DNA from 4 places in the Ensifer canadensis genome. Region 1 is predicted to be linked to each of the others. Evidence: riboswitches for the same ligand, from Rfam matches in the RefSeq annotation. Region 1 holds a riboswitch; each other region holds the start of a gene.

Region 1 (6,979 bases):
GTTTCGGCGTCCTTGCCGTAGCCTTCGCTGATCTCGACGATGCGGATCGCCGGATAGTGCTCGCGGAGCACCCGGCGAAAGCCGATTTCGCGTTCCTCCTCGCCACGAAAACGGCTGCTCGAAATCGTCACGAGCACGGTTGCTGCCTGCCCGGCGAACCGTTCGCCCACGAGATAGGCCGCCGTCTCGCCGGCCGCGCGGTTGTCGGCCCCGGCATAGGCGGTGCGCGCCGAGTTCGGCAGATCGGTGACAAGCGCGACGACCGCAATTCCCGCCTGTTCGAGGCGGGCGACGGCGCCAACGATTTCGGGCACATCAGGTGCCTTCAACACGACGCCGTCGGTCCCACGCAGGCGGACGCGGTCGAGCAGCTGCGCGATGTCGTGCGGCCGCATGATCTCGGCAAAATGGAACCGGCAGCGAAACGTGGTCGGCATGAAGGTCGGCGCCTCGGTTTCGAACGCCTGCCTGACCGCCTCGGTGAAGCGCTCCGGCGCCTCCATCACGATATCGATCGCGCGCTTCTGGCCTTGCATCTCCGATCCCGATTGCTGCTTCTCCAGCTCGCGGATGGCGGCTCGCACGCGGGCTGCCGTCTGCCGGCGCACGCCGGGACGTTCATTCAGGACGCGGTCGACGGTCGCGGTGCTGAGTCCCGCCTGAAAGGCGATATCCTTGACCAGAAACGGATGTGCCAACGACGAACTCTCCTGATGGTTTTTTGATGGATTCCTGCTCTATATCACGATCTCACGCCGCCTATAGTCGGGACATCGAAAGTTTCTGAGGAGGAACGAGATGAAGACCGACAACAGGGCGCGCCAGCGCCTCGACCGTGTGTGGCTGAGCGAGGATGCCTGCGACATCGAGGCGTTCCGTGCGGAGGTGGAGCGGCAGACGAACCTTGCTGATTATCCACACGCGCTCGCCTGCGAGAAAAATGTGCTGATCTATGACAGCGCCAGCCTGGTTGCCGCCTGCGCCACGACCGAGGGGCGCCGCGCTGCCCTGGCCGAAATCTGCGAGGTGCTGGCAACCGGGCCCGGGGTGGCGGTGTTCAAGCACGCCTATGCCGACACATCAGTCATCGATGCGGCCAGCGGCATCTTTGACGCCATCATCGACGAGCAACACCGCACCAACAGTGGCGGCGGCGACCACTTTGCCAAGCCCGGCGCTAACGACAGGATCTGGAATTCGCTCGAAAAACACTGCCTGAAAAGCCCTGAGAACTTTGCCGCCTATTACGCCAACGCCATCATCGCGCTCGTCAGCGAAGCCTGGCTTGGTCCGAACTACCAGCTGACGGCGCAGGTCAATCGCGTCAATCCCGGCGGCGCGTCGCAGGCGGCCCATCGCGACTATCATCTGGGATTCCAGACCTCTGATGTCATCGAGCAGTATCCTGTTCATGTGCACAGGCTGTCGCCGGTGCTGACGTTGCAAGGTGCCGTTGCCCATTGCGACATGCCGATCGAGAGCGGTCCAACGCTTTTCCTTCCCTATAGCCAGACCTACGTGCCCGGCTATCTCGCGTTGAAACGTCCGGAGTTCCGGGCCTATTTCGACCAGCATCACGTGCAGCTGCCGTTGGAAAAGGGCGATGTCGTCTTCTTCAACCCGGCTCTCTTCCATGCGGCCGGCAGCAATCATTCGACTGATATCAAGCGCGTCGCCAACCTGCTCCAGGTCTCCTCGGCCTTCGGGAGGGCGATGGAGACCGTCGATCGCGCCAGGATGAGTGCAGCCCTCTACCCGGCGCTGACCGCACTCGTGGCATCCGGCACGCTTTCGGCCGATGAGGCGGCCAATGCGATTGCGTCCTGTGCCGAGGGCTATTCCTTCCCGACCAATCTCGATCGCGATCCGCCGCTGGGCGGTCTCGCGCCGAAGACCCAGGCGCAACTGATGCATGAGGCGCTGGCAGGCAGGTGGAGCGATGCGGATTTCAGAAGCGCGCTTGGCGAGCAGGCACAGCGCAAGCTGAGCTGAACGGCAGAATCGATCTTTCCGGTCCCCGGCGTTCTGCGGCGGGGGCCGGTCGCCCTGTTTTCATCTCACTTTCAATTCTGGGAGGACTTTCATGACCGAGCAATATGGCCGTCTCGACGGCAAGATCGCCATCGTCACCGGCGGGACGCAGGGGCTGGGCGCAACGATCGCCAACCTGTTTGCGGAACGTGGGGCTAAAGGTGTCGTCATCTGTGGACGCAACGTTGCCAAGGGCGAAGCGAAGGCCGAGCAGATCCGCAAGGCAACCGGCGCGCAGGTACTTTATGTCGAGGCAGACCTCGAAAAGGTCGAGGACGCGCGCAAGGTCGTCAGCGCCTGCGACGCCACATTCGGGCGCGTCGATGCGCTGGTCAATGCGGCGGCGATCACCGATCGCGGCACCATCCTGGACACCAGCCCCGAACTGTTCGACCGGATGTTCGCTGTCAATGTGCGCGCACCGTTCTTCCTGATGCAGGAAGCGGTAAAGCTGATGCGGCGGGAGGGCACGCAGGGCACCATCGTCAATATTGGCTCGATGTCGGCGATGGCCGGTCAGCCGTTTATCGCCGCCTATTGCTCGTCGAAGGGGGCGCTGGAGACGCTGACCAAGAACACCTCCTATGCGCTGCTGCGCAACCGCATTCGCGTCAATGGCCTCAATATCGGCTGGATGGCGTCCGAAGGGGAAGACCGCATCCAGCGCGAATTTCATGGGGCGGCAGACGACTGGCTCGAAAAGGCGGCCGCCAGCCAACCCTTCGGTCGGCTTGTCGACCCCAAGGAAGTCGCGCGTGCCTGCGCCTATCTCTCGTCGGATGAGTCCGGCCTGATGACGGGGTCGGTCATCTGCTTCGACCAGTCGGTGTGGGGCGGCTATGACGGCTCGCCGCATCCGGTCGCGCCGCTCTGACATCTGACGCTGTCGCGAGGCCCTGTGGAGTGACCGGCAAGCGACGCCGGACTTGCTTGTCATTCCCTGTGGGCTGTGCCCTTATGACGCCGTCAGGTGCCCGCAACGCGGGAGAATCGGGAATCCGGTGTTATTCCGGAACGTGCCCAACGCTGTGACGGGGACGACTGCCTCTAGGGATTTTGAGCTTGCTCAAGATCTTGCCACTGGATCTTCATGTGATCTGGGAAGGTGAGGCGGCCGGTTGATCCGAAGTCAGAAGACCGGCCTGGCAAGATAGACCGATATCCGCGCGGACGGCGGAAGGTTGTGCATTGTTGGGGATCGAACGATGCTGACTGACGCTAATGGCGGCCTTGCGGCTGCAGAAGCCTTTTCATCCGACGAGCGCGAAGCCGTCTATCGAGCCATCGAAACGCGCCGGGACGTGCGGGATCAGTTCCTGGCCGAACCCTTGCCTGACGATGTGGTGATGCGCCTGCTCAATGCTGCGCACCGGGCGCCATCGGTGGGTTTCATGCAACCGTGGAATTTCGTCGTGGTCCGGCAGGCCGAAACCCGCGAGCGGGTATGGCAGGCCTTTTCCCGCGCCAACGACGAAGCGGCATTGATGTTCGATGGCGACCGCCAAGCGAAATACCGCTCCCTGAAGCTGGAGGGGATCCGCAAGGCACCCTTGAGCATCTGCGTCACCTGCGACCGCACGCGCGGTGGAGCGGTCGTTCTCGGGCGCACCCATAACCCGCAGATGGATCTCTATTCCACCGTCTGTGCCGTGCAGAACCTCTGGCTTGCGGCGCGCGCCGAAGGCGTTGGTGTCGGCTGGGTCAGTATCTTTCATGAAAATGAGATCAAGGCGATCCTCGGCATTCCCGATCATGTCGTGATCGTCGCCTGGCTTTGCCTCGGATATGTCGATCGCCTTTACCAGGAGCCGGAACTTGCGGTTAAGGGCTGGCGCCAGCGGCTGCCGCTGGAGGAGCTGGTGTTCGAGGAAGGCTGGGGAACCTGCCGAAAGGCAGACGCTGCGATCAGTTGCTCTGAACCGGCTGGTAGCCCGGACCCTTCGGATGGCGAAGGTCGATCGACGTTTCCTCCTGGGGAAGGAACGTCGGCCCGATGACCCGCACCTTGCTCTTGGCGGGATCGTAGGGGCGCTCCTCCGCAGCCGCCTTGGCGGTAGGGGCGGCCGCTTCCTTCTTGCCCTCGATGACGATGATCGACGATTCGCTGTTGCCAGTGTTGCCACTGGAAGCCTTGGGCGTCGTCGCGATCTTTGGAATCTGGCAACCGCAAATGCCCGGCTTGCCGACGCCGCGCGTCCGATAGGCAAAGGCGTTTGGCAGTTCTTTATAGGGGCGTCCCGTCGAGGCGGAGACCATCTGGTCGCTCTCCTCGGTCGCCAGGTCGTGGAAAAATAGTTCTGTTTCGGCACCCGGGCAGCGGGCGCGGCAGGCCTGCTCGTCGCGGGCGAAGTCCACAGGGCTTGCCTCGGACGAGATCGGGAAGAAGGCGCCATCGCAAGTGCGCACGCACATGGTGCGAAGCGTGCCGGAATAGACGCCGCTTTCCGGCGGGTAGGTGCCCATTTCGCCGTCCCGCAGCATTGGTCCGTAGCTTTCGTCCGGCGGCAGATCGCGCAGGATGTTGCGGTACGTTTCCGGCTCGTCCGGGTCGGCGGTCGCAAATTCCTCGCTGCCACCATAGCAACCGTTGATCTCGAGGGCGGCGAGGATGCGCCGGCGCGTATCGTCTCCATCGCCTGACATCAGCTGCTGGCGCTCCGATTTGAGGATGCGCAGATTGTCTTCCATCTCGGCGATCAGACTGTTGATGTCTGTGCAGATATCCGGGTCGCCGCCGTTGAAGACGACGACGCTGCCTGTGCCGCAGCCGGCGCGTCGGCGATCGTTGCGCGCCCGGCGCAATTCGATGTTCTGTCGGGAAATCGCGCTCGCATAATCGCGGGTATCGGCCGTAGTTTCGATGGCGGCGGGCAGTTCGGCGAGCCGAGTGTTCAGGCGGTCGCACACGCTGGAGGCCAGCGCCTGATCGGCAAGAACCAGAAGCAGCGGCAAGGTCGCCGCGGCTAGGGTTTTCATGTTCCGGAACACGGGCGAACGTCCATTCCTGCAACCGCACGGCGCCACCCTTGTTGTCCGGGTTCGGTCGCTGTCGGCACTTCCTGTTTCAGCCCTATCATAAGGCTTGTCGCCGCCGGTGCAACGACAAGCCTCGCATTGCGTTAACAGCTCCGTCCGGTGGGAGGAACGGAAGGAGCGTTAGAGATCAGGCGGCGCGTGCCGTCTCCAGCGACATCGGCCGTTCAAGAACCGTGCCTTCGATCGCCGCTACGGCCTTCATGGCGCTGAGCAGCGACGGCGTCACTTCCCAGGCGACCGCTACGGCATAGACCGAGCCGATCCGGTGCGGGTCAGCGATGCGCTCGCCGGGGCAACCCATGCGGCGGAACATCCGCTCGAGGAAGACATCGGTCACCGTGACGATATGGCTGATGCCGGAGGCCAGCCCGAGTTCGCCGACACCGCACATCAGTTCTGCGGCGGCGACGGTCACCTGGTTGGAGGCGCGGTCCTGAGAAATCTCCGGGTCGATGCAGAAGCGGCTCGATTCCCAGATCGAGGCGCTGCGGATCTCAGGGTTGTCGCCAAGCAGGATCGGGAACGTATCGTCCAGCATGTTGGGGCCGAGCGTCGGCAGCAATCTCAGCGATCCGCGCAGTTTTCCCGTCTCCGGCGAATAGGACAGAATATAGAGCGGATTCGACTTGTCGTAATTGTCGATCTCCCATTCCCCATCGGTCTGCACGTCCCATTTCAGGAAATCGTGGAAGACGCGCTTGCGCAGCTTGAACATCTCGTCGATGGACTGTGGGTGCTGTCCGCGTGTCCTGCCGTTGAGGATCCTGATCATCTTCTTCTCCATCCTTGTTTTGGGGGATGGCGTGATGCTGTCAGTCCTCAGGCAGGGGCGAAACTGTCACTACCGACAGTTCCGGAAACCGTTTTTTCCCACTAAATATAGACGGGTTTTCAGATGAGCGAAGGAGGAGCGTCTTGAGGGTGGGTCAAACCGTCGGGATCAGTGCATGGCGAACGGCCTGGGCCACGGCCTGCGTGTTGGAGACAACATTGAGCTTTCGGCGGGCATTGGTCATGAAGAAACGCACGGTGCGTTCGGAAATGCCGAGAATGGTGGCAATTTCCCAATAGCTCTTGCCGGCCGCCGACCAGGTGAGAACCTCGGTTTCGCGACCTGTGAGGCGCGTATCGCGCGTGTTCAGCCCCCCTGTCATGGCGGCGTTTTCAAGCATGCCGGCATGAAACAGGTTGGCGGCGAGCTGGAAGTCGCGCAAGTGGTTGCGCCGATAGATCGACCACTCCGCGGCCGACATATTGACGTTGATGGCCAGCAAGGCGGTGCGGCCGGCCGGCGAGGGCAGCGGCAGGGCGACGCCTTCACTGGAAAGGCCGATCTCTTCGGCCGTCTTGAACAATGGCTCGCATTCGGGAAAGCGGTGGCGCGCCGTCGTCCATTCGACAGGCCTGACGCCACCGAGCGCCAGCTTGAGGATCGGGTCGATACGGTAGAGCTCCCGCGTCAGATAAAGCTCGGCCGCGTAGGCACCGAACGTGTGGTGCAACCGGCAGATCTTGAGCTCGTCGGCATAGGGCTCAGCTTCAAGATATAGGAGATGAGCGATGCGAAAGGTACGGCGCATCAACGTAAAGAAATGGGCCGGCTCGACACAGCCTCCGCATTCCAGAATTTCCAGCATGTCGAGGACAGCCTGTTGTTCAGTCATGCCACAACACCGATTTTTGCGCTAAACCCCACAATGGTTGGGGGTTCACCTTTTGTCCAGAACCGACAGCCGATTTGCTGTGGATTGTCGACCCTTGCAAACAATGGTTGTTGCCCAGGGTCGCGGCAGCATCACAGGGCCGCCGGGTGCGGCGGCCCTTAAAAACGAGGGCGTCGCTAGCCCGGATGGCTGGCTTCAACGACGGCGAGTGCCGCCATGTTGACGACGCCACGCGAGGTCACGGACGG
Region 2 (6,979 bases), on a different replicon from region 1:
CGACGGATCAGCCTGTGCGGAGTTCTCATGGGAGGGACAAGACGAGAGCGACCCGGTCTGTGGTCGCGGATGGGCAGCTCTCCGCTCCGCCGGACGACTTGTCGGGCACTTCTACGTCCACAACGGAGACGATTCAGGCTTCGTCTGCGAACGCGACTGACTTCTTCAACGGCCTGCTAGGCCACCGGCTCGCCATGTTGACGGGCGCGGAATGGGGCCTCGTTACCGCAGGAACAGCCGCAAGTCTGGCGCTCGCGACAGCCGCCTGCATCGCCGGCAACGATCCCGAAGCGATGTTGCGCCTGCCTGACACGTCCGGAATGGCGAACAAGGTCATCATTCCGGAGGATCATCGTTTCGCCTACGAACAGGCGATCCGTTTAGCCGGAGCCCAAATCGTCAGCGTCCAGACGCCCGACGAATTGTCTTCAGCCCTTGGGACCGGCGAAGTTGCGATGGTCTGCCTGTTAGGCCGGAATGAAGGTTCGTCTTCCCTCCCGTTGGACACGCTCCTAGCGTCGGCACATGCGGCCGGTGTCCCGGTTCTGATCAACGCGGCCGGGTTGTCTCCGGCCAATCCGGATCGATGGATTGGTCGGGGCGCGGACCTCGTCGTCTATGCGGGCGGGAAATACCTCCGCGGGCCGCAATCCACCGCCATCGTGCTCGGTCGAAGGAAGCTTTGTGAAGCGATGTGGTGGAACAGCGCTCCTCATCAGGCCTTCGGCCGCAGCATGAAAGTGGGAAAGGAAGAGGCCATTGGGGCCGTCGTCGCCCTGGACCGCTGGATCAACTCGGCGGCGGCTGAAAAGGAACGCGACGGCTGGCGCCCTCGGCTGCAGAATATCGCCGTCCGCCTCCACGACATCGCGGGTGTGGAAACGAACGTCCTGTCATGGGCCGGATCCGTTACCGCCATCCGGCTAAAGGTGAGCTGGGATAAGAGCGATATTCCCCTGGATGCGGAAGGTCTGCGGATGGCGCTGCTGCGGCAACGTCCGCGGATTCTCATCCACGATTTCTGGTCGACACCGACATCGATCATCCTGGATCCCATAAATCTGTCAGACGATGAAGCCGACACGGTCGGACGCGCCCTTTCCGCCATCTTCGTCAGGTCACAGGAGTTCGCCACGTCGGCGCAGGTCCCCCCGGTGGAGGCGGACGTCACCGGGCGCTGGCAGGTCGAAGTTTCCTTTCTTCACGGGGCGAGTGAGCACCGCATCGAACTCCGTCAGCATGGCACGGACGTCACGGGCATTCATCAGACCGCAACAAGCCATGGCCGGGTCGTCGGCAAGATCCTGGGTTCACAGATCGAGCTCGAGGCCGAGCACGAAGCAACCCCCATCCATTTGTTCTATCGATTCAAGGGGAAGGTCGGGAGCGACGGGTCAATTGTCGGAACCGCCGTGTTCGGGGGCGCTGCCCCCGAGCATATGGGGCCGGTTTTCAAAGGGCAGTACGGGCCGGGCACCTGGAGAGCTACGCGCATTGCCATCAATCAGTTCGGAGCCGTCCCGGCGGGCGATGGTGTCATATCAGAGGGCAGAGAATGCTAAACGAGGTTCTGACAAATCCAACGCGGCTGACAGGGAAAGTTGCCCTGGTGGTTGGCGGGTACGGAGCGATCGGGATAACGATCTCGGAAATGCTGGCTGCCGCGGGTGCGACCTGCATTGTCGCAGGGCGCAACGGCGAACGTTCGCGAGGACTAGCCAAGGAGTTGCACGCGCGGGGATGGAAAGCGGCGGGTGCCGAAGTCGATGCCTGTAACGTCGAGGCGGTTCGGGAGCTAACAGACGTACTCGTCAAGGAGCATGGGACGATCGATATCCTCGTGAACTGTGTCGGCTTTCACAAGGAACAGCCCTTCCTCGAGGTCACCGAAGACGCCTTCGATGAGGTTTATGCGAAGACCCTTCGCGTCGGGATGTTCCTCTCCCAGGCCGTTGCGCGGCACCAGGTCGCTGCGGGGAACGGAGGCAGTCAAGTTCACCTCCTGTCGGTACGGTCGTCGCTTGGCTTCCGCGATCGCGGATACAGCTCAATGTGCGCCGCAAAGGGGGGGCTGGCCATCCTTATGAAACAACAGGCGACAGAACTTGCCCCACACAGCATCACAGTCAACGGCGTTGCTCCAGGCGCGGTGCGAACCTGCAAAAATGATCACCTACTTCGGGATTTGGCCGCTCTCCAAAGCGCAGTCACAAATATTCCCTTTGGAAGACTTGCCACGCCAGGTGATGTCGCCGGTGCTGTACTATTTTTCGTATCGCCCCTCGCTCGCTTCACTACGGGGCAGCTGCTGTATGTCGATGGTGGCATCACAGCAGGAATCTAAGGGGTCGCACCTATGAAATGGGCAGCAGAATCCCTAACGCTGAACGTGCTGCTGAGGGACCAGCGATGAACTCTTATTCCCTCGGTATCGTACTTGCCTTCATCTCAACCGCTCTCCACTCGCTTTCAATTCTTCCGCTACGATGGATTGGATCCGAGATATCGGCGGTGGACATCGCTTTCTTTCGGTCCCTTTTCTCTATAATTCTTCTCTCAATACTCCACGGGGTGCTCGTTCGGGATCCTTCACCTCTCTCGTTCAACTCCCAGGGGCGTTTCAGAGCCCTCTGCCGGAACACGCTTTTAACATTGTGTGCCTGGTTTTGTCTCGCGACAGCCGTCATGGCGCATGCTTCGCTGACAGGCGCAGTGCCGCAGGACGGGACGGTTCTGCAAGCTGTACCGGAAAACTTTTCGCTGTCTTTCAGCGAGCCGGTGTCACCCCTTGTCCTCTCATTGGTAAAACCTGACGGTCGTTCGGTTGCGCTTCCAGACTTCGTTCTTCGAGACAAGACGCTCGAAATCAAGCCTCCAGCCGGACTTGGCTCCGGCACGTATGTTTTGTCTTGGCGCGTGGTTTCCGAAGACGGTCATCCGGTCTCCGGCTCAATCGTGTTTTCGATTGGCGCACCGAGCAGCGCGCCGCCGGTGGTGGTGGATGCCGTCGATCTGCAGGTTCGTGGCGCCCTCTGGCTGGCAAAGCTGGGGCTTTATGCCGGCTTCTTCTTTGGAGCCGGCGGTGTTTTCGCTCTGAACTTCTTCATACGCGATAGGTCCGCGGCGCGCGGGTTTATCGGCTTCATGATCGTCCTTGGGCTGGTCAGCGTCCTCGCATCGGCGCGTTTTCAAGGTCTCGATGCTCTTGGGGGTGCGCTCGCGCAGATCGCCGACCCGCAAGTCTGGAAGGCAGGGTTCGGGACGAGTTTCGGCAGCACTGTGTCGGTGATGGCGGGCGCGCTCGTCTTGTCTGGTCTCGCATTTTTGTCCTCCAACGCACGCGTTTCAAGCCTGGTTTCCACAACGGCGCTGCTCGGCGATCGCTGTCGCTCGCACTCAGCGGTCACGCCAGTGCGGCTGAGCCGCAATGGCTGATGCGGCCATCGGTGTTTCTGCACGCGGCATCAATCGCGATCTGGATCGGCGCGCTAGTGCCGCTCGGACAGGTATTTCGCATCGATACGGCGACGGCGGCCCCAGCGCTTATCCGATTCTCACGCTTCATTCCTGTTGTCGTGGTGGTTCTGGTCGCAGCGGGCACGGTTCTCGCTATCGTTCAAGTAAGGCATCCATCGGCGCTTCTGCATACCGCATACGGGAACCTCCTTGTCGCCAAACTTGTTCTTATCGCAATCCTGTTCCTGCTCGCGGCAATAAATCGCTGGCGTTTGACGCAACGAGCCGTGGCTGGTGATCAAGATAACACGCGGTACCTGGTCAGAACGATCGCAGCAGAAACACTTCTTGTGCTCCTGGTGCTGGGCGTTGCGGCGACCTGGCGCTTCACTCCGCCCCCCAGAGCGCTTGCCATCGCTGCTGTGCAACCGGCCTCCGTTCATATCCATGCCTCGAAAGCAATGGCGGAGTTGACCGTCACGCCGGGTCGTGCCGGGCCCGTCACAGTGTCAGCCATGATCATGACAGGAGATTTCGGTCCACTCGACGCGAAGGAAGTCACCTTTGTCTTTTCTCAGCCGGCCGCCGGTATCGAGCCGATCCGGCGCAAGGCTGTAAAGCCCGGCGACGGAACATGGCGCGTTAGCGATCTGGTTCTGCCGGTCCCTGGGCAATGGAAGGTACGGCTCGATATTCTGATCAGCGACTTCGAACTGACAAGGCTTGAAGGGACTATCAATCTGAAACCATAGTGGAGGCCAGAAACACTGTCCGTCGCTGATAAAAGACTGGGAGTGCCTGGTCCTCAGCCAGCGAGCGTTGCCTTTCCTATGCCTTGGTGATCGCCATTTCGGCGTTGTGTTTTATACGCCCCAGGCATAGTGATACTTTCAGATGGTTCCGCCTGACCAAGGGATGGCGGATGAAAAGGGAACACGGTGAGGACTACCCATCAGGGGCCGAAACCGAGGCTGCCCCCGCAACTGTAAGCGGTGAGCGACGTCCAACATGCCATTGGCCAAGTAATTGGCTGATAAGGCGGACCGAGCCAAGACCCGTGAGCCAGGAGACCTGCCATCGCTGGGCCACGACATCCGTGGCGACTTTGTTCGGGCCACGCGGCGGGCGTGGTAGAGGGTGTAGTATGCATATCATGGAAGGCTATCTGCCGGCCGCACATGCGGTTGGCTGGGGTGTGGTTTCAGCGCCCTTCGTTATTTACGGGGCCAGGCGCATTGTAACGCTTGTCAGGGAAAAGCCCGAGGTCAAGCTGCTGATGGCAGCCTCTGGCGCCTACGTGTTCGTTCTCTCAGCGTTGAAAATTCCCTCCGTGACCGGAAGCTGCTCGCATCCGACCGGGACTGGTCTGGCAGCGTCGCTTTTCGGGCCGACGGTGACGACCGTGCTCGGCGCGATCGTGCTGTTGTTTCAGGCGCTATTGCTGGCGCATGGCGGACTGACGACGCTGGGAGCCAATATCTTCTCGATGGCCATCGTCGGTCCCTTCGTCGCCTACGGACTGTTCAAGGGTATAACAGGGGCCGGGTTCAGCGGTGCGGTAGCGATCTTTGTTGCAGCAACGCTCGGCGATCTGGCCACCTACGTCACGACCTCCCTGCAATTGGCGTTGGCCTTCCCAGATCCGGTTTCCGGAATGACGGGTGCTGCTGCCAAATTCCTCGGAATTTTTGCGGTTACGCGGGTGCCGCTTGCCATCAGCGAGGGTCTCTTGACCGTGATCGTGTTCAACCTCTTGCAGCGCTATAGCCGCGGTGAACTCAACGCTCTCAATATCTTTTCCGCGAAGGCCTGATCATGCTGAAACGTAACCTTTGGATGCTGCTCGCCGTCATTGCCCTGGCGATCCTGCCGCTCGTCATTCACCACGGCGGAGACGCCGAATTCGGTGGTGCCGATGGTGAGGCCGAAGCCGCGATTACCGAAATTCAGCCGGACTACAAGCCTTGGGCCTCGCCGCTCTGGGAGCCGCCGAGCGGCGAGATCGAAAGCCTGCTGTTTGCTCTTCAGGCGGCGCTGGGTGCCGGACTTGTGGGATTTTACTTCGGGCGCAGGATGTCACCTGCGAAACGCCCGGATAACCAGTAGCTGATGCGCGCCATCGATCGCTGTGCCCAGACAAACCGGTGGCGACACTACGCCGCCGGTGAAAAACTCCTGTTCGCCGTCGGCGTAATGGCAGTGTCGCTCATTTCGGCGGGATGGGCGGGACAAGTCGTAATCCTTATTGCCATGCTCGTTCTGATGAACATCGGCGCTGGTATAGCGTGGGTCGACATCCTGCGCGCGGCACGTGTTCCGTTTCTGTTCATTGCAACGGGCACGCTGGCGCAGCTCGTCTCTGTCACCGTGGTCGGATATGTGCCGACGTTTTCGCTGGTCTCGGTTGAGGGGATCGATAAGGCCTGCTTTGTGGCCTTGAGAAGCGGTACTTGCGTTTCCGCATTGCTCTTCCTGGCCTTGACGACGCCGCTGTCGAGCATTCTTCAGCTGTTGCAGCGTATGGGTCTCAACGCCGAGATTTCGGATATAACGGTCTTCTGCTCGCATCTCTTCTACCTCGCGTGCTCGACCGTGCCCGGCGGATGGAAACCGGACTTGCAGCAAGAGGCTACACCGGTCGTCTGAATTTTATTTCGGTAGAAAGACCGGCTTCGGGCGCTCGGCTGCTGGTGATCGGCGGCGTTCTGGCTGGAGTCTTTGTCTTGACCTGGTGCCTTGGATGATCCTTGAAGCCCGTGACTTAGAATACAGATACGAAGATGGCACGCTTGCTCTAGATCGCGCGTCGCTGGCCATCCGGGGCCACGAGAAGCTTGCAATTCTGGGCGCCAATGGCGCCGGAAAATCGACCTTGCTGTCCCTGCTCAACGGTTCACTCAGGCCATCTGCGGGGAAAGTCCTGCTGAATGGCGGACCCGTTGCCTACAGCCGAAAGGCTCTCACCGAATTGAGATCCCAGGTTGGGCTCGTCCTGCAGGACCCTGATGACCAATTGTTTGCCGCAACCGTCTTCGAGGACGTCTCCTTCGGGCCACTTAATCTTGGCCTGTCCGTCGCTGAGGCCCGGGTCCGCGTGTCGGATGCACTTGACGCAATCGGGATCGCGCCGCTGTCGCATCGCCCCACACATCTGCTGAGCTTTGGCCAGCGTAAGCGCGTGGCAATCGCAGGCGTTCTTGCCATGTCTCCGTCCGTTCTCCTTCTTGATGAGCCGACGGCCGGCCTCGATCCTGCGGGTGTTGAGGATCTTACCGAAACGCTGCATGCCTTAGCGGCGCAAGGAGTAGCAGTGGTAGTCGCTACCCATGACATGGATATGACCTATGCCTGGGCTGACAGGGTGGCGGTCTTTGCCAAAGGCAAGATCCTGATCGAAGACACGCCGGACAAGCTGTTCGGCATGGAAAATTTCGGCGAGCGAACCGGTCTGCGCCTTCCGCTCGTCTATCAGCTGGGGAAAGGACTGACAGCGTTGGGCTTGATGCCGGGTCAGGACATCATG
Region 3 (6,979 bases), 780 kb from region 1:
CGCCTGCAAGCCGCCGTACCTGTTGGCCTATACCTGGGGCGAAGGCACGCCGACGCCGTCGCAGGTGCGCTTCGATCTGGAGGCCAAGGGCTCAGAAGTGCTGCTGGTGGTCACCCATTCGCGCATCGCGACACAGGAGATGATGGCAAGCGTGGCTGCCGGCTGGCACACCCATCTCGACATTCTCGCCGATGTGGTTTCCGGCCGCACCTCGCATGGCTTCTGGAACAAGCATACTAGGCTCGAACAGGAATATGCGCGGCAGATCGCTGCGCGCTAGTACCCGTTAACACATCATACTTGCTGCACGGTTTTCTCCCTTGGATCGATATCGATCCAGGGGCCCATGCCGCACGCCCATTCACCCCAACAGGATCAAGGGAGGCTACAATGTTGCTTCAGGATAAGAGTGCGATTGTTTATGGCGGCAGCGGCGCCATCGGCGGTGCTGCGGCGCGTGCCTTTGCCCGCGAAGGCGCGAGTGTCTTTCTCGTTGGACGAACGGCCGAAACCCTGGATCGTACGGCCAAGGCAATACGGGCGGCGGGTGGAAAGGCGGAGTTCGACGTCCTCGACGTGATGGATCAAGCCGCCGTCGAGCGGCATGCGCAATCGGTTGTCGACCGAACCGGCAGGATCGACGTGGTCCTGACCGCTGTCGGCTTTGCCCACATTCAGGGCCCGCCGCTTTCTGAGCTGACGCTGGAACAGTTCGAGCACCCGATTGCAGCCTATACCCGCGCCAACTTCATCACCGCCAAGGCGGCAGCAGCGCAGATGGAAAGAAACGGCAGCGGTGTCATCCTGACGCTTTCGACGCCCGGCTCGCGCATGTCCGGCTCGGGTTTCCTCGGCTACGGCACCACCTGCGGCGCCATCGAGACCTTCTCGCGCATTCTCGCCGGCGAACTCGGCAGCCATGGCATCCGCGTCATCTGCCTGCGGCCGGATGCCATTCCCGAGGCACTGCCAGCTTCGCATGCGCGCGCCGTCTTTCAAGGGTTTGCCGACCGGTTCGATACCACTGTGGAGGAGATGCTCGACGGTCGGGCAAAGTCCGGCACATTGCTCGGCCGTTTCCCGAGGCTCGACGAGGTCGCCGACTATGCCGCCTTCGTCGCCTCGGACCGGGCGGGCGCCATGACCGGCGCGATCGCCAACCTCACCTGCGGCTCGCTGGTTGATTGAAATGAACGACCGGCGGACCTTCACAGGGTCGCGTCGGTCGTTCTCTTCAGCTGCGCGCAAAACCCAGAATGAACAGCGCCAGAGCGCCGATCGAGGAAATCGTGCGCACATGGTTCCACCAGACCCAGTCGGTCAGGTAGTGCTGCTGCCAGATTTCGGTGGCAGCCTGCCCAGACGTGGCAGCCGCCAGCGCATCGTTCATCGGCACGTTGAAGATAATGGTGACGATCAGCACGCCGGCGACGTAGGCGATGCCGCCGGCCGCCAGCAGCAGGCTGCCGTTACCGCCCCAGATGAAGGCCGCGACGACCAGCGCGAGCCCCAGAAGCGCCGTGCCCATGAAGGTACTGAGGAACAGCGGATTCTGGATCACCACGTTGATGGCGTTCATCGCCGCGATCCCCTGCTCCGCCGGCAGCCGCGACAAAGCCTGCATGATGCAGACCGAGAAGATGAAGAACAGCCCGGCCATCAGGCCGGAGCCGATTGCGGCGGCAAACGCCAGAGCGGGGATCAGCGGGATCATGCGGCGATACTCCAGACACCAGTTGCAGCGGTCTCCCGGGCATAGTCGGCGAAGTCGCGCGGTTTGCGCCCAAGCACGCGCTCGACATCGGACGTCACTTGCGAATTGCGCCCGTCGAGCACCGACGTGAAGAGATAGCGGATGAGTTCGACATAGTCATCAGGCAATCCGTCGGCCCGCAACTGCACCGTGAAGTCGGCAACCGGCACGGACTGATAGCCGATCCGGCGGTTGGCAGCCGTCGCGATCTCGGCCACGGCCTGGGCAAAGGTCATCAGCCGCGGGCCTGTCAGCTCATAGACCTTGCCGACATGCCCCTCGTCCAGAAGGGCTGCAACTGCCACGTCGGCGATGTCGTCGGTGCTGATGAAGGGTTCGGTGATCTCATCCGGCGGCAGGAACACCGATCCGCTGCGAACGGAATCGGTCAAAAAATCCTCGCTGAAATTCTCGAAGAACCAGCTTGCCCGGATGATCGTCCAGTCGGCGCCGGAGGCCTGCAGTTCGCGCTCGGCCGCTTCCGCCTCGTCCTCGCCGCGCCCCGACAGAAGCACCAGCCGCTTGATGCCCGAGCGAACGGCAAGCCTCGAGAATTTGCGGATGGTTTCGACGGCGCCCGGCACCGCCAGATCCGGCTGGTAGCTGATATAGATGCGCTCGACATTTTCAAGCACGGGCGCCCAGGTCGCCTCATCCGTCCAGTCGAAGGAAGGCGATGCCGAACGGGCGCCGATGCGCACCGCGATACCCCGCTCCTCAAGGCGGGCCGCCACCCGCCGCCCCGTCTTGCCCGTACCGCCCAGAACCAGTGTGAGTTTGTCAGTCATCGCTTCCTCCTGAGGTTGATTGCAAAACATGAGCATCTCTCACATTTGCAAATGTGATAAATCCTCGTATTTTAGGAGTCAAGTCAAAATGTGAGCATTACTCATGATTCCCGATGCAAGCCCTTCCACAATCCCCGCTGACGACGAGCCGGCGCTGCGCCGCACGCCCAGCCAGAAGCGCAGCCGCGAGCGCGTCGAGCACATCCTTTCCTGCGCCACGGCGATCATCCAGGAGAAGGGCAGCGACGCCATGCGCATGAGCGAAGTCGCTGAAAAGGCTGGAATCTCGATCGGCTCCCTCTACCAGTACTTCCCCGACAAGGCGGCGATCGTGCGCACGCTGGCCGAGCGCTACAATGCGGTCTGCAATGAATGCATCGGGGCCGAGCTTGCCAAGGTGACGTCGATCTCGGAACTGCGTGACGCCTTCTCCATGCTGTTCGACATCTATTACGATATGTTCCTGGCCGAGCCTGTGATGCGCGACATCTGGTCAGCGATGCAGGCCGACAAGGCGCTGCGCGAGATCGACCTTTTGCAAAGCCGTGCCGGCGGCCAGCTTCTGGCCGACGTCTGGGCTCGGTTTGCGCCCGACACGCCGCGCGAAACGATCGACAGCGCCGCCTTTTTGATCATGCATCTCGGCGATTGCACGATGCGGCTTGCGGTCTCCGTCACCAGAGCAGAGGGCGACCAGATCGTCGAAGCCTATAAACGCATGATCCTTCGTGATTTTGTCGCGGATGGACCGGGCGGCGGCGCAAGTCTAATTGACATCTCCGGGGTGCGATCCTAATCATCGTGGATCGATTGGTTCCCGCAACGCGAACGCGTTTCGGGAGTAAACGGGAACGTGACGGATGGACCCATGCTGGGCATTCAAATCACGGCCGACCCCGCGACTGTAGAGCGACGTGAATGCGCCGTTCCGGAGCGATCCGGAAGAAGCCACTGGAGACAAGACCGCGAGAGGGCGGCCCTTGCTCTGGGAAGGCGAGGCAAATCCAGGGTGATCTCACCCGACGTCCTGAGCCAGGAAACCTGCCAGTCGATGCGGGCATAGGGCCCAAACCGGGAAAGATCCCGACGCCATCACGGAGGTTGTCATGGCTACATCTACAGTTTCGAGCATTCCGCTCTCCCTCAGCGATCGTCTGACCGCAGGTATCATCGCGCTCCTCATCGGCGGCTTCCTCGTCTTCGGCGCAGGCCTGGCGAACTCGGCCGTGCTGCACGATACCGCGCACGACACCCGCCACTCCTATGGCTTCCCCTGCCACTAAGCGATGTTCCGGGACGCGACTTGCGTTCCGCATCGACATAGCTGCGGACAAAAACGCTTCCGGCAGACAGCCGGACGCGTTTGCTCGCGTCTGATGCAGATTGAAGATCTGCCGGACGGAGCCGTTCGCATATTTGCCAGTGGGACACGGCGCTGCCTGCCAGATGCATGGCGCGCCGATATCGAGGGATATCGAAAATGATTGTCAGAACGCTTCTGGCCGCGATCGTGGCTGGATTGATTGCCGGTGTCTTCATGACCGGCGCCCAGGAACTGCGCGTCGTACCGCTGATCCTGCACGCGGAAGAATTCGAAGGCGAGGCACCGGCCGCCGGCGAACAACCAGCCGTTCAGCCGGGAACGGCCGATCCGGCCGCAGCAAACCACGACCAGCATTCGTCGCTGAAGGCGGTTTCGCCGATTGGCGCTTTGCTTGACGCCCTGTCGCCGATCACGCCTGCCTACGCCCATGAGGGCGAACACGAGGAAGGCGGCATCATGTTCGGCATGAGCCGCTTTTCCGGCACGCTGATCGCCAATCTGGTGACCGGCTCCGGCTTCGCGCTGCTGCTCGCCGGCGTCAGCCTCGTCATCGGCTACCCGATCACGCTCAGGAACGGCGCGCTCTGGGGCGCCTGCGGCTGGCTTGCCGTGCACATGCTGCCGGCAATCGGTCTGCCGCCGGAACTGCCGGGCTTCCCGGCCGCGGAACTCGGCGACCGCCAGGTCTGGTGGGGTGCAACCGTGCTGTTGTCTGCCGCCGGTCTCTATCTGCTGGTCTTGCGGCAAGAGATCGCCGCCAAGATCATCGGCCTCGTGCTGATCGCGGCACCGCATGTCTATGGCGCGCCGCAACCGTCGGACATCTCCAGCAATGTGCCGGCCGTGCTCGGCGCTGAATTCGCCGTGGCAGCCCTTGCCACCACGCTCGCGTTCTGGATTGTTCTCGGCGTCGTGTCGGGCTTCATCAACGATCGTTTCGCCAAGGCGTAACAGACCGGCCAGATTTCGCCATCAACCCGGAGCCCCTGATATCGCCGATATCAGGGGCTTTGTCGTCGAGATGTCTCAGCGCGCCTGCAATGCCAGCAGATGCGCCTGCAACCGCGCGCGGCGGTCGTCCGGCGCCAGCATCACGCAACTGTCGCAGAAGCTGCCACCTTCCGTTCGATAATAGAGACAGCAGCCGCCGCGCAGGCGATAGGTGCGCGACAGCGCATGATTGCCGCCGATCTCGATCACGATGTCCTCGTAACGGAGCTTGTCGGAAAATAGCGACGTACCCGCGCGCTTGACGATCGCCAGCGCCCTCGCCATCGCGGTCTCCTCGTCGCCGAGGACGCGGCCGATCTCCAGGAACCCACCGGCAAGCGAATCCGCCGCAAGCCGCCATTGCGCGCCCGAGGACAGGCCGGTGCGACGCTTCAACATGACGACGATCGGCGCCAGATGCGCAGCGAAGGTTTCGCCGAAGACGTCCGCAGTCGCCGGGGCATGATCCCCGGCTGCGGGCAAGGCAAGGCTGAAATGAAACCGCTTGGCCGCGACAAGCCGTTCGCCATAGGCCCGCGAAAATTCTTCGAAGCGAAGGCCGCGAACGGCTGCCACGATGCCCCCACCGAGATAGAGGCCGCCAAGCGCGAGCGTGAGCTGGTTGCTGTAAAAGGCAATCAGATGGGCGGCGCGGATCTTGTCGTCCATGCCCTCGGCAAAGCGATCCTGATAGGCAAGGCTGTCTTCAAGCCCGACGCCCTCCTCCACCCAGAACCGCGCCTCGGGAAGAAATACGTCGCCGGCGGCCCCGAGCGAAAAGCCCACTTCGGGGAAAGACGACTGCAGGTGCGCGAGAACGCCAAGGGCGCTCTGGCGCAACGCCGCGTCCGCCTCGTCCTCCGCCGGGCGCTCGTCCTGCCGCTCGTGGCCCAAGCTCATGCCGTCTCCCTGGTCTCAAGCCAGCCGCCGCGAAAATCCGCCCGCTGCAATCCGCGCCGTATGGCCGGAATGCTGCGCGTCAGCTCCCAGACGAAACCGTTTCTGGCATTCTCGATCATCATCACGACAAGCCCCTGGTCAAGCCCGACCACGCGGTCGTCGACCCAACCCTCCGGGCCCACACCGGGCAGGCTCGGATTGAACCCGCCGGGAAACCGGCTCTCGCACAGAATGTCCGGGTAACAGTTCTCGAGCTCGGCGAGTGCCGACTGCGACGCATCGGCAGCGAAAGGCAGACAGGCAACCGGTGCCCAAGGTGCCAGCGTGCCATCGTCAGGACCACCGGGCGCGCCGCGCGCCGCATAGCCGAGCATCCGCTGCCAACGCCCATCGACAAGCCGCTGCCGCCCCGCCGGTCCACCGCAGGCGCTGAGGCCCCACATATCCCCGCCGTAACCGGCGAAATCGCCGGGATTGCGCTCGGCATGGGCTCGCTGCAGCGCGATCGCCCGGCAGGTATTGTCGAAATAATCAGTCGCCTCGTCACGCATCGGCGCATCGCCAATGCCGCGAAGGTCCAACCAGGCTTGCGGAAAGAGATGGACGAACAAAGGCGCGGCCTGCAGATGCGGCGCACCGTCGACCGTGGTCCACGCATAGGCGGCCGTGAATTCGCGGTAGTGCTCCGGGCCGATTGCATGGTGCGGCGCGCCGAGCGCGAGCACGTAGAGCAGCAGTGCCTCGCTGTAGCCCTGCCATCGATACTTAAGAAACCGCCCGGGCGGTCGCCAGCCCATCGTCAGTATCTCGCCACGGCCGAGCGCCCAGCGCCAATCCACCCGGGCATAGAGCTTATCCGCAAGCGCGCGGATTTCCCGCTCCCCCGCACTGTCGCCGGAGAAATAGGCGCCTGCGGTCAAAACGCCGGCAATCAGCAGCGCGGTATCGATGGTGGAAAGCTCGCACTGCCACACCCGCTCGCCGGTCTTCATGTGGAGAAAGTGATAGTAGAAGCCGCGATAACCGGTGGCGAGCGCATCGCTCCCCTGCCGGCTTTGCGCCAGAAACCGCAGGGTCATCAGCACCCGGCCGGCCGCTTCGCCGCGCCCGATCCAGCCGCGCTCGACGCCAACAGGGTAGCAGGAAAGCCCGAAACCGGTGGCAGCGATGCTTGAGGGCGCGTCGGGAAGCGACGTATCGGCGACAAGCCCGGTGCCGGCATCG
Region 4 (6,979 bases), on a different replicon from region 1:
TCGGCGCTGATGGGGACGCTGCATTTTGTCACGGCGGCTGTCGCCATGATCGTTGCTGCCGTCTTCTTCAACGGAACGGCGCTTCCGATGGCCGCGGGCATTGCGATTTGCGCGGTCAGCGCGTTCCTGCTGACACAGGCAACCATCGGCCGCAGCCGTGTCGTGCCGGCGGAGTAACACCACCTCGCTTCGCGCAGTTGAAACAGGACGGCCGGTGAAGACCTTCTCGTCTTCACCGGCCGCTTTGCTATTGGCTCAGCAACGGAGTGCGGCGCGCTTGTCAGAAATCCCAGTCTTCGTCTTCGGTCGCAACCGCCTTGCCGATGACATAGGAGGAGCCTGACCCCGAAAAGAAGTCGTGGTTCTCGTCGGCATTCGGCGACAGCGCCGACAGGATTGCCGGATTGACCTTGCAGGCATCGGCCGGGAACAGCGCCTCATATCCGAGGTTCATCAGCGCCTTGTTGGCGTTGTAGTGCAGGAACTTCTTCACGTCCTCGGTCAGGCCGACGCTGTCGTAAAGCGATTCGGTATATTTCGCCTCGTTGTCGTAGAGTTCGAGCAGCAGGTCGAAGGCGAAATCCTTCATCTCCTGCCGACGCTCGTTACTCAGCCGCTCCAGGCCCTTCTGGAACTTGTAGCCGATGTAGTAGCCGTGCACCGCTTCGTCGCGGATGATGAGGCGGATCATGTCGGCGGTGTTGGTCAGCTTGGCGCGGCTCGACCAATACATCGGCAGATAGAAGCCGGAGTAGAACAGGAAGCTCTCGAGGAAGACGCTGGCGATCTTGCGCTTCAGCGGATCCGTGGTGCGATACTGCTCGAGAATGAGCGCCGACTTCTTCTGGAGATGTTCGTTCTCCTCCGACCAGCGATAGGCGTCATCGACATCAGGTGTCGAGCAAAGCGTCGAAAAGATCGAGGAATAGGAACGGGCATGCACCGCTTCCATGAAGGAGATGTTGGAATAAACCGCTTCCTCATGGGGCGTGATCGAATCCGCCATCAGTGTCGGTGCGCCGATGCTCGTCTGGATCGTGTCGAGCAGGGTCAGGCCCGTGAACACACGGATCGTCAGCTGCTGCTCTTCCGGCCGCAACGCCGCCCAGGAGGGAATGTCGTTGGAAAGCGGCACCTTTTCCGGCAGCCAGAAATTGCCGGTGAGCCGGTTCCAGACCTCAAGGTCCTTGTCGTCCTCGATACGGTTCCAGTTGATGGCGCGCACGGCTTGCGAGCCCTTGGGCGCCTTGGTCTTCAGTTGGATGTTCATCTTGTTCCCCGGAGTATCAAAGCGCGCAGGAAACGCAGCCCTGCACTTCCGTGCCGGACAGCGCCATCTGACGAAGGCGGATGTAGTAGATCGTCTTGATGCCCTTCTTCCAGGCATGGATCTGCGCGCGGTTGATGTCGCGGGTCGTTGCCGTGTCCTTGAAGAACAAGGTCAGCGAAAGCCCCTGGTCGACATGCTGGGTCGCAGCCGCATAGGTGTCGATGATCTTCTCCGGACCGATCTCATAGGCATCCTGGTAGTAGTCGAGATTGTCGTTGGTCATGAAGGCCGCGGGATAATAGACGCGGCCGATCTTGCCTTCCTTGCGGATCTCGATCTTCGAGACGATCGGGTGGATCGAGGAGGTCGAATGGTTGATATAGGAGATTGAGCCGGTCGGCGGCACCGCCTGCAGGTTCTGGTTGTAGAGGCCGGATGTCATCACCGCCTGCTTGAGTTCCAGCCAGTCTTCCTGCGTCGGGATATCGATGCCTGCGGTTTCGAACAGTTCGCGCACCCGCTCGGTCGCCGGCTTCCATTCCTGTTCGGTGTACTTGTCGAAATAGTCGCCCGAGGCGTATTTCGAGTTCTCGAAGCCCTTGAAGCTCGACCCGCGTTCGACGGCGATGCGGTTGGAGGCGCGGATGGCGTGGTAGGTCACCGTGTAGAAGTAGATGTTGGTGAAATCGACGCCTTCGTCCGAACCGTAATAGACCCGTTCGCGGGCGAGATAGCCGTGCAGGTTCATCTGGCCGAGGCCGATCGCATGGCTGTCGTCATTGCCCTTCTCGACGGAGGGAACCGAGGCGATATGGCTCATGTCGGAGACCGCGGTCAGCGCCCGGATCGATGTCTCGATCGTCTTGCCGAAATCGGACGAATCCATCGCGGCGGCGATATTCAGCGAGCCGAGATTGCAGGAGATGTCCTTGCCCAGGTGCTTGTAGGACAGGTCGTCATTGTACTCGCTGGCTTCGCTGACCTGGAGGATTTCTGAGCAGAGGTTGCTCATGGTGATGCGGCCGGCGATCGGGTTGGCGCGGTTCACCGTGTCTTCGAACATGATGTAGGGATAGCCCGACTCGAACTGGATTTCGGCCAGCACCTGGAAGAACTCGCGCGCCTTGATCTTCTTCTTGCGGATCCGGCTGTCGGCGACCATTTCCCGATATTTTTCCGTGACCGAGATGTCGGTGAAGGCAACGCCGTAGACGCGCTCCACGTCATAGGGCGAGAACAGGTACATGTCCTCGTTGTTCTTGGCGAGTTCGAAGGTGATGTCGGGAACGACGACGCCCAGCGACAGCGTCTTGATACGGATCTTCTCGTCGGCGTTCTCCCGCTTGGTGTCGAGGAAACGCATGATGTCGGGGTGGTGGGCGTTGAGATAGACGGCGCCGGCACCCTGGCGGGCGCCAAGCTGGTTGGCGTAGGAGAACGAATCCTCCAGCAGCTTCATCACGGGAATGATGCCGGACGACTGGTTTTCGATCTGCTTGATCGGGGCGCCGGCCTCGCGGATGTTGGTAAGCGACAGCGCCACGCCGCCGCCGCGCTTCGACAATTGTAGCGCCGAATTAATGCCGCGCGCGATCGATTCCATGTTGTCCTCGACCCTCAGCAGAAAGCAGGAGACGAGCTCGCCGCGCTGCTTTTTGCCGGCGTTGAGGAAGGTCGGGGTCGCCGGTTGGAAGCGACCGGAGATGATCTCGTCGACCATGTCGCGCGCCAGCGCCTCGTCGCCGCGCGCCAGCGTCAGCGCCACCATGCAGACCCGGTCCTCGTAGCGCTCGAGGTAGCGCTTCCCGTCGAAGGTCTTCAGCGTGTAGCTGGTGTAATATTTGAAGGCGCCGAGAAAGGTCGGGAAACGGAACTTCTTGTCATAGGCGTGATCGAACAGGTCGCGCACGAAGTTGAACGAATACTGGTCGAGAACCTCCTGCTCGTAGTAGCCCTCGGTGACGAGGTAATCGAGTTTTTCGCGCAGGTTATGGAAGAACACGGTGTTCTGGTTGACGTGCTGCAGGAAGTACTGCTTTGCCGCCAACCGGTCCTTGTCGAGCTGGATCCGGCCGTCCTCGTCATAGAGGTTCAGCATGGCGTTCAGCGCGTGGTAATCGAGCGCCGATTCCGTCGCCTTCAAGGGGCGTTCGAGTGTTGAGACGTCCAAAATCGTTCCATCCCGTTTTTGACATTGGCGACGTCCTCATCGGTTCCCAACAGTTCGAACCGGTAGAGATAGGGCACCTGGCACTTGGCCGAGATCACGTCGCCGGCGATCCCGTAGGTCGCGCCGAAATTGCTGTTGCCCGCGGCAATCACGCCGCGGATGTGGGAGCGGTTGTCCGCATCGTTGAGAAAGCGGATCACCTGTTTGGGCACGGCGCCCCGGCCGTCGTCGCCGCAATAGGTCGGGACGACGAGCACATAGGGTTCGTGCACGTCGAGCGGCGCGTCGGCCGCGCTGACGGGAATGCGTCTGGCGCGCAGGCCGAGCTTGCCGACGAAGCGATGGGTGTTTTCCGAGCGGGTGGAAAAATAGACGATCAGCCCCATCGCGCCGTACCTCGGCTTCAGGACAGTGCGCTGATCTTGTCGGGGCGGAAGCCTGCCCAGTGCTCCGGACCGGCGATGACGACGGGAACCTGCATGTAGCCAAGGCCCTTGACCGTCTCGAACGCGTCCTGGTCGACCGAAATGTCGATCACCTCGTAATTGACGCCCTGGCGGTCGAGCGCGCGATAGGTTGCGGTGCACTGGACGCAGGCGGGCTTGCTGTAGACGGTGACGTTCATTTCTTCCTCGTTTGGTCGGCTGGATCTGGGCATGAAAAGGCATGCGGATACGCACAAGCGATCCGGCGAAATGCAGGACTGGCAGGATGACCGCTTGCTCGGGTCGAGAAGACCCGGGCGCGGTTGTTCGTCAGATTCGCGGCTTCCCGCGCCTCTTCATTGGCGAATGATAGGAATTCGATGACGCGGACATGACTTCACCCCGAAGTTGAAGACGGCGCTTCCGGGGAGACGTCGAGACGATCAGGCAGGTTTCATCCTGCCCCATGCACACCTCTGACCTCTCCGGACACCCCGCCCGTGGACGTTTATCGATCGAGGCAGGTCTCCTGGCTCACGGGTCGGTGCTTCTGTCCGGACCTTCCCGAAGCATCATGCTTCAGTGGCCGAATGCTGGACAGTTGCTCGCCGTTTACAGTTGCGGGGGCAGCCACGGCTTAGCCAAGCGAAATCGCTACGACGGCACCGTATTCCCATCTTCGCTCCCAATCCTTGCGAATCGGGAGAACCTCGAACACTAGATATAGTATATGTCGGGAAAATTGCGTCAATAGGTTCCATGTCGAAGCCACCTGGGAGGCGGACAATATTTTTTCGGGTGTGGATAGCGGGGAGTAAACGACAAGTGTCGGCGAAGCCTGTGGATGGAGAGCCGTCATTGACAGCTCTGCTGAAATCCTCAAGCCGCGAAGGCGGGAACAGGACGATTGTCCCCGTCGACTGCCACCATGATGAAGGCGCCATGGGCAGTCAGGGTCTGTTTCGCTCCCGTCAAATCCTCTGACCACAATTCGACATCGACCGTCGTCGAGCTCCGTCCGGTGCGCACAATCCTGGCGACAAGCTCGATGATCGAGCCAACGGTGATCCGGTGCTTGAAATCGATGCGCTGGCAGGAGGCGAGCACTGTCGTCTTGCGGCTCGCCCGTGTCGCCGCGCCGAAGGCGGCCTTGGTCATCTGCGCCAGCGCGTCGCCGCCAAACATGGCGCCGAAGCTGTTGGCCTGATCCGGATAGACGATATCGACCATGCGCACGGCATCGTCTTTTGGCGCTCCGATCGCATCGGTGTCGAGAGAAGGCAACGACCAGCCGGCGCCCTTGCCCTCCGGCATCGCGACCATGGTGAACTGGCCGCGGGCGCACAGATCGCGGGTGCCGGCCGTCAGATCTTCCGCGATCATATCGACTTCGACGACCATCGAACGCCGCCCGACCCGGATCGGGCGGCCGCTGCAGCTGACGATATGGCCGATGTGGGCGGGGCCGCGGAAGTCGACGCGATCGCAGGAGGCGGTGACGAAGGGAACGCGGCCGTGGCGCGTGGCGACGATGAAGGCGGTCCGGTCCATGAGTGCGAGGCCCGCACGGCCGAAGAGCGTGCCGTGGTGATTGGTGTCGCCGGGAAAGACGATGTCGATCAAGGTGGCGGGCGCCGGGGTTTCCCCCGGCGCCTTCTCGATATTGCTATCGTCCGTCATGCGTTTGTGGCCTCTTGCCGGCCGGCAGTGAAGGATTGGCGCAGCGTTTGCGCCGCCGCGACCATGTTGACGAGCGCCGGGCGAACTTCCTCCCACCGCCTTGTTTTCAGCCCACAATCCGGATTGACCCAGATCTGCGCCGGCGTCAGACCGTCGGTCGCCTGTTCGATCAGATGCACCATCTCGTTGACAGTGGGTACCCGCGGCGAGTGGATGTCGTAGACGCCGGGGCCGATCTCGTTCGGATAGGCCTGATCGATAAAGGCGCCGAGCAGCTCCATCTTCGAGCGCGAGGTTTCGATGGAGATGACATCGGCATCCATTGCCGCAATCGCCGCCATGATGTCGTTGAACTCCGAGTAGCACATGTGGGTGTGGATCTGGGTTTCGTCACCGACGCCGGAGGCGCTGATGCGGAAGCACTCGACCGCCCAGTCGAGATAGGCCTTTCGATCGGCCTGTCTCAGTGGCAGTCCCTCGCGCAGCGCCGGTTCGTCGATCTGGATCACGGCGATACCGGCCGTTTCCAGGTCGGTGACTTCGTCGCGCAGCGCCAGTGCGATCTGCCGGCATACGATCGACCGGGGCAGGTCGTCGCGCACGAACGACCATTGCAGCATCGTCACCGGGCCGGTGAGCATGCCCTTCATCGGCTTGTCCGTCAGCGACTGCGCATAGGTTGCCCAATCGACCGTCATCGGGTTCGGGCGCGAGACATCGCCGAAGATGATCGGCGGGCGTACGTAGCGCGAGCCGTAGCTCTGCACCCAACCGCTCTGAGTGAACCCATAGCCGGAGAGCTGCTCGCCGAAATACTGCACCATGTCGTTGCGCTCGAATTCGCCGTGCACCAGCACCTCGATGCCGATTTCCTCCTGCCAGCGCACGGCCTTCTCCGTCTCCTGGCGCAGGTAGGCGAGGTAGTCGACATAGCTGAGCTCGCCCTTGGCATGCAGCGATCGTGCCTGGCGCACCTCTGACGTCTGCGGGAAGGAGCCGATCGTCGTCGTCGGGAAGAGCGGCAGTGCCAGCCTGTCTTCCTGCCGCCGCCGGCGCGTTGCAAAACTCGATTGACGGCGGCTGTCTGCTGCCGTCAGGTTCTTCAAGCGTCCGGCAACGAGTGGATCGTGGACCTTGAGCGAGGTCAGCCGTGCCTCGACCGCAGCAATCGATTTTGCAAAGACCTGCTCGGGATTGGCCAGGCCCGGCTCGAATGCGCGGGCAAGCAGGCTGAGTTCGTCCAGCTTCTGCAGGGCGAAGGCAAGCCAGGAGACGAGCTCCGGATCGAGCGCTCGTTCGAGATCGAGGTCGATTGGCACATGCAGCAGCGAGCACGATGGTGCAAGCTCGATACGATCGCGGCCATGCGCCTCGATCAACGGCTGCAGCCGGCGGAAGAGGCCGGCAAGATCGGTACGCCACACATTGCGGCCA

Evidence for each region. A riboswitch is a leader RNA that binds a small molecule or an ion and turns the genes downstream of it on or off. The one in region 1 is predicted to bind cobalamin.
Region 2: it holds a riboswitch for cobalamin, as region 1 does, so the genes downstream of both, J3R84_RS28740 (energy-coupling factor ABC transporter permease) here and bluB (5,6-dimethylbenzimidazole synthase) in region 1, are expected to answer to the same signal.
Region 3: it holds a riboswitch for cobalamin, as region 1 does, so the genes downstream of both, J3R84_RS11855 (CbtB domain-containing protein) here and bluB (5,6-dimethylbenzimidazole synthase) in region 1, are expected to answer to the same signal.
Region 4: it holds a riboswitch for cobalamin, as region 1 does, so the genes downstream of both, nrdH (glutaredoxin-like protein NrdH) here and bluB (5,6-dimethylbenzimidazole synthase) in region 1, are expected to answer to the same signal.

What each region holds. Positions count from the first base shown of each region.
Region 1 covers NZ_CP083370.1:1,652,942-1,659,920, reverse strand. The annotation lists gene J3R84_RS08120 (LacI family DNA-binding transcriptional regulator) at 1-698, opposite strand, end outside; gene J3R84_RS08115 (phytanoyl-CoA dioxygenase family protein) at 799-1,992, shown strand; gene J3R84_RS08110 (SDR family oxidoreductase) at 2,084-2,905, shown strand; cobalamin riboswitch at 2,983-3,191, shown strand; gene bluB (5,6-dimethylbenzimidazole synthase) at 3,237-4,028, shown strand; gene J3R84_RS08100 (DUF2865 domain-containing protein) at 3,937-5,007, opposite strand; gene J3R84_RS08095 (acyl-homoserine-lactone synthase) at 5,195-5,839, opposite strand; gene J3R84_RS08090 (helix-turn-helix transcriptional regulator) at 5,994-6,731, opposite strand; gene J3R84_RS08085 (NADP-dependent malic enzyme) at 6,908-6,979, opposite strand, start outside.
Region 2 covers NZ_CP083372.1:42,927-49,905, reverse strand. The annotation lists gene J3R84_RS28765 (hypothetical protein) at 1-160, shown strand, start outside; gene J3R84_RS28760 (hypothetical protein) at 195-1,562, shown strand; gene J3R84_RS28755 (SDR family NAD(P)-dependent oxidoreductase) at 1,556-2,344, shown strand; gene J3R84_RS28750 (copper resistance CopC family protein) at 2,512-3,435, shown strand; gene J3R84_RS28745 (copper resistance D family protein) at 3,447-4,208, shown strand; cobalamin riboswitch at 4,335-4,549, shown strand; gene J3R84_RS28740 (energy-coupling factor ABC transporter permease) at 4,601-5,269, shown strand; gene J3R84_RS28735 (energy-coupling factor ABC transporter substrate-binding protein) at 5,272-5,562, shown strand; partial or broken gene J3R84_RS28730 (energy-coupling factor transporter transmembrane component T family protein) at 5,566-6,200, shown strand; gene J3R84_RS28725 (energy-coupling factor ABC transporter ATP-binding protein) at 6,197-6,979, shown strand, end outside.
Region 3 covers NZ_CP083370.1:2,434,187-2,441,165, forward strand. The annotation lists gene J3R84_RS11830 (SRPBCC family protein) at 1-280, shown strand, start outside; gene J3R84_RS11835 (SDR family NAD(P)-dependent oxidoreductase) at 391-1,188, shown strand; gene J3R84_RS11840 (anthrone oxygenase family protein) at 1,235-1,714, opposite strand; gene J3R84_RS11845 (NAD(P)H-binding protein) at 1,711-2,541, opposite strand; gene J3R84_RS11850 (TetR/AcrR family transcriptional regulator) at 2,645-3,337, shown strand; cobalamin riboswitch at 3,336-3,604, shown strand; gene J3R84_RS11855 (CbtB domain-containing protein) at 3,648-3,824, shown strand; gene J3R84_RS11860 (CbtA family protein) at 4,022-4,816, shown strand; gene J3R84_RS11865 ((2Fe-2S)-binding protein) at 4,892-5,755, opposite strand; gene J3R84_RS11870 (glucoamylase family protein) at 5,752-6,979, opposite strand, start outside.
Region 4 covers NZ_CP083371.1:468,143-475,121, forward strand. The annotation lists gene J3R84_RS21790 (multidrug effflux MFS transporter) at 1-177, shown strand, start outside; gene nrdF (class 1b ribonucleoside-diphosphate reductase subunit beta) at 281-1,270, opposite strand; gene nrdE (class 1b ribonucleoside-diphosphate reductase subunit alpha) at 1,287-3,440, opposite strand; gene nrdI (class Ib ribonucleoside-diphosphate reductase assembly flavoprotein NrdI) at 3,410-3,826, opposite strand; gene nrdH (glutaredoxin-like protein NrdH) at 3,844-4,065, opposite strand; cobalamin riboswitch at 4,368-4,593, opposite strand; gene J3R84_RS21815 (acyl-CoA thioesterase) at 4,745-5,545, opposite strand; gene metE (5-methyltetrahydropteroyltriglutamate--homocysteine S-methyltransferase) at 5,542-6,979, opposite strand, start outside.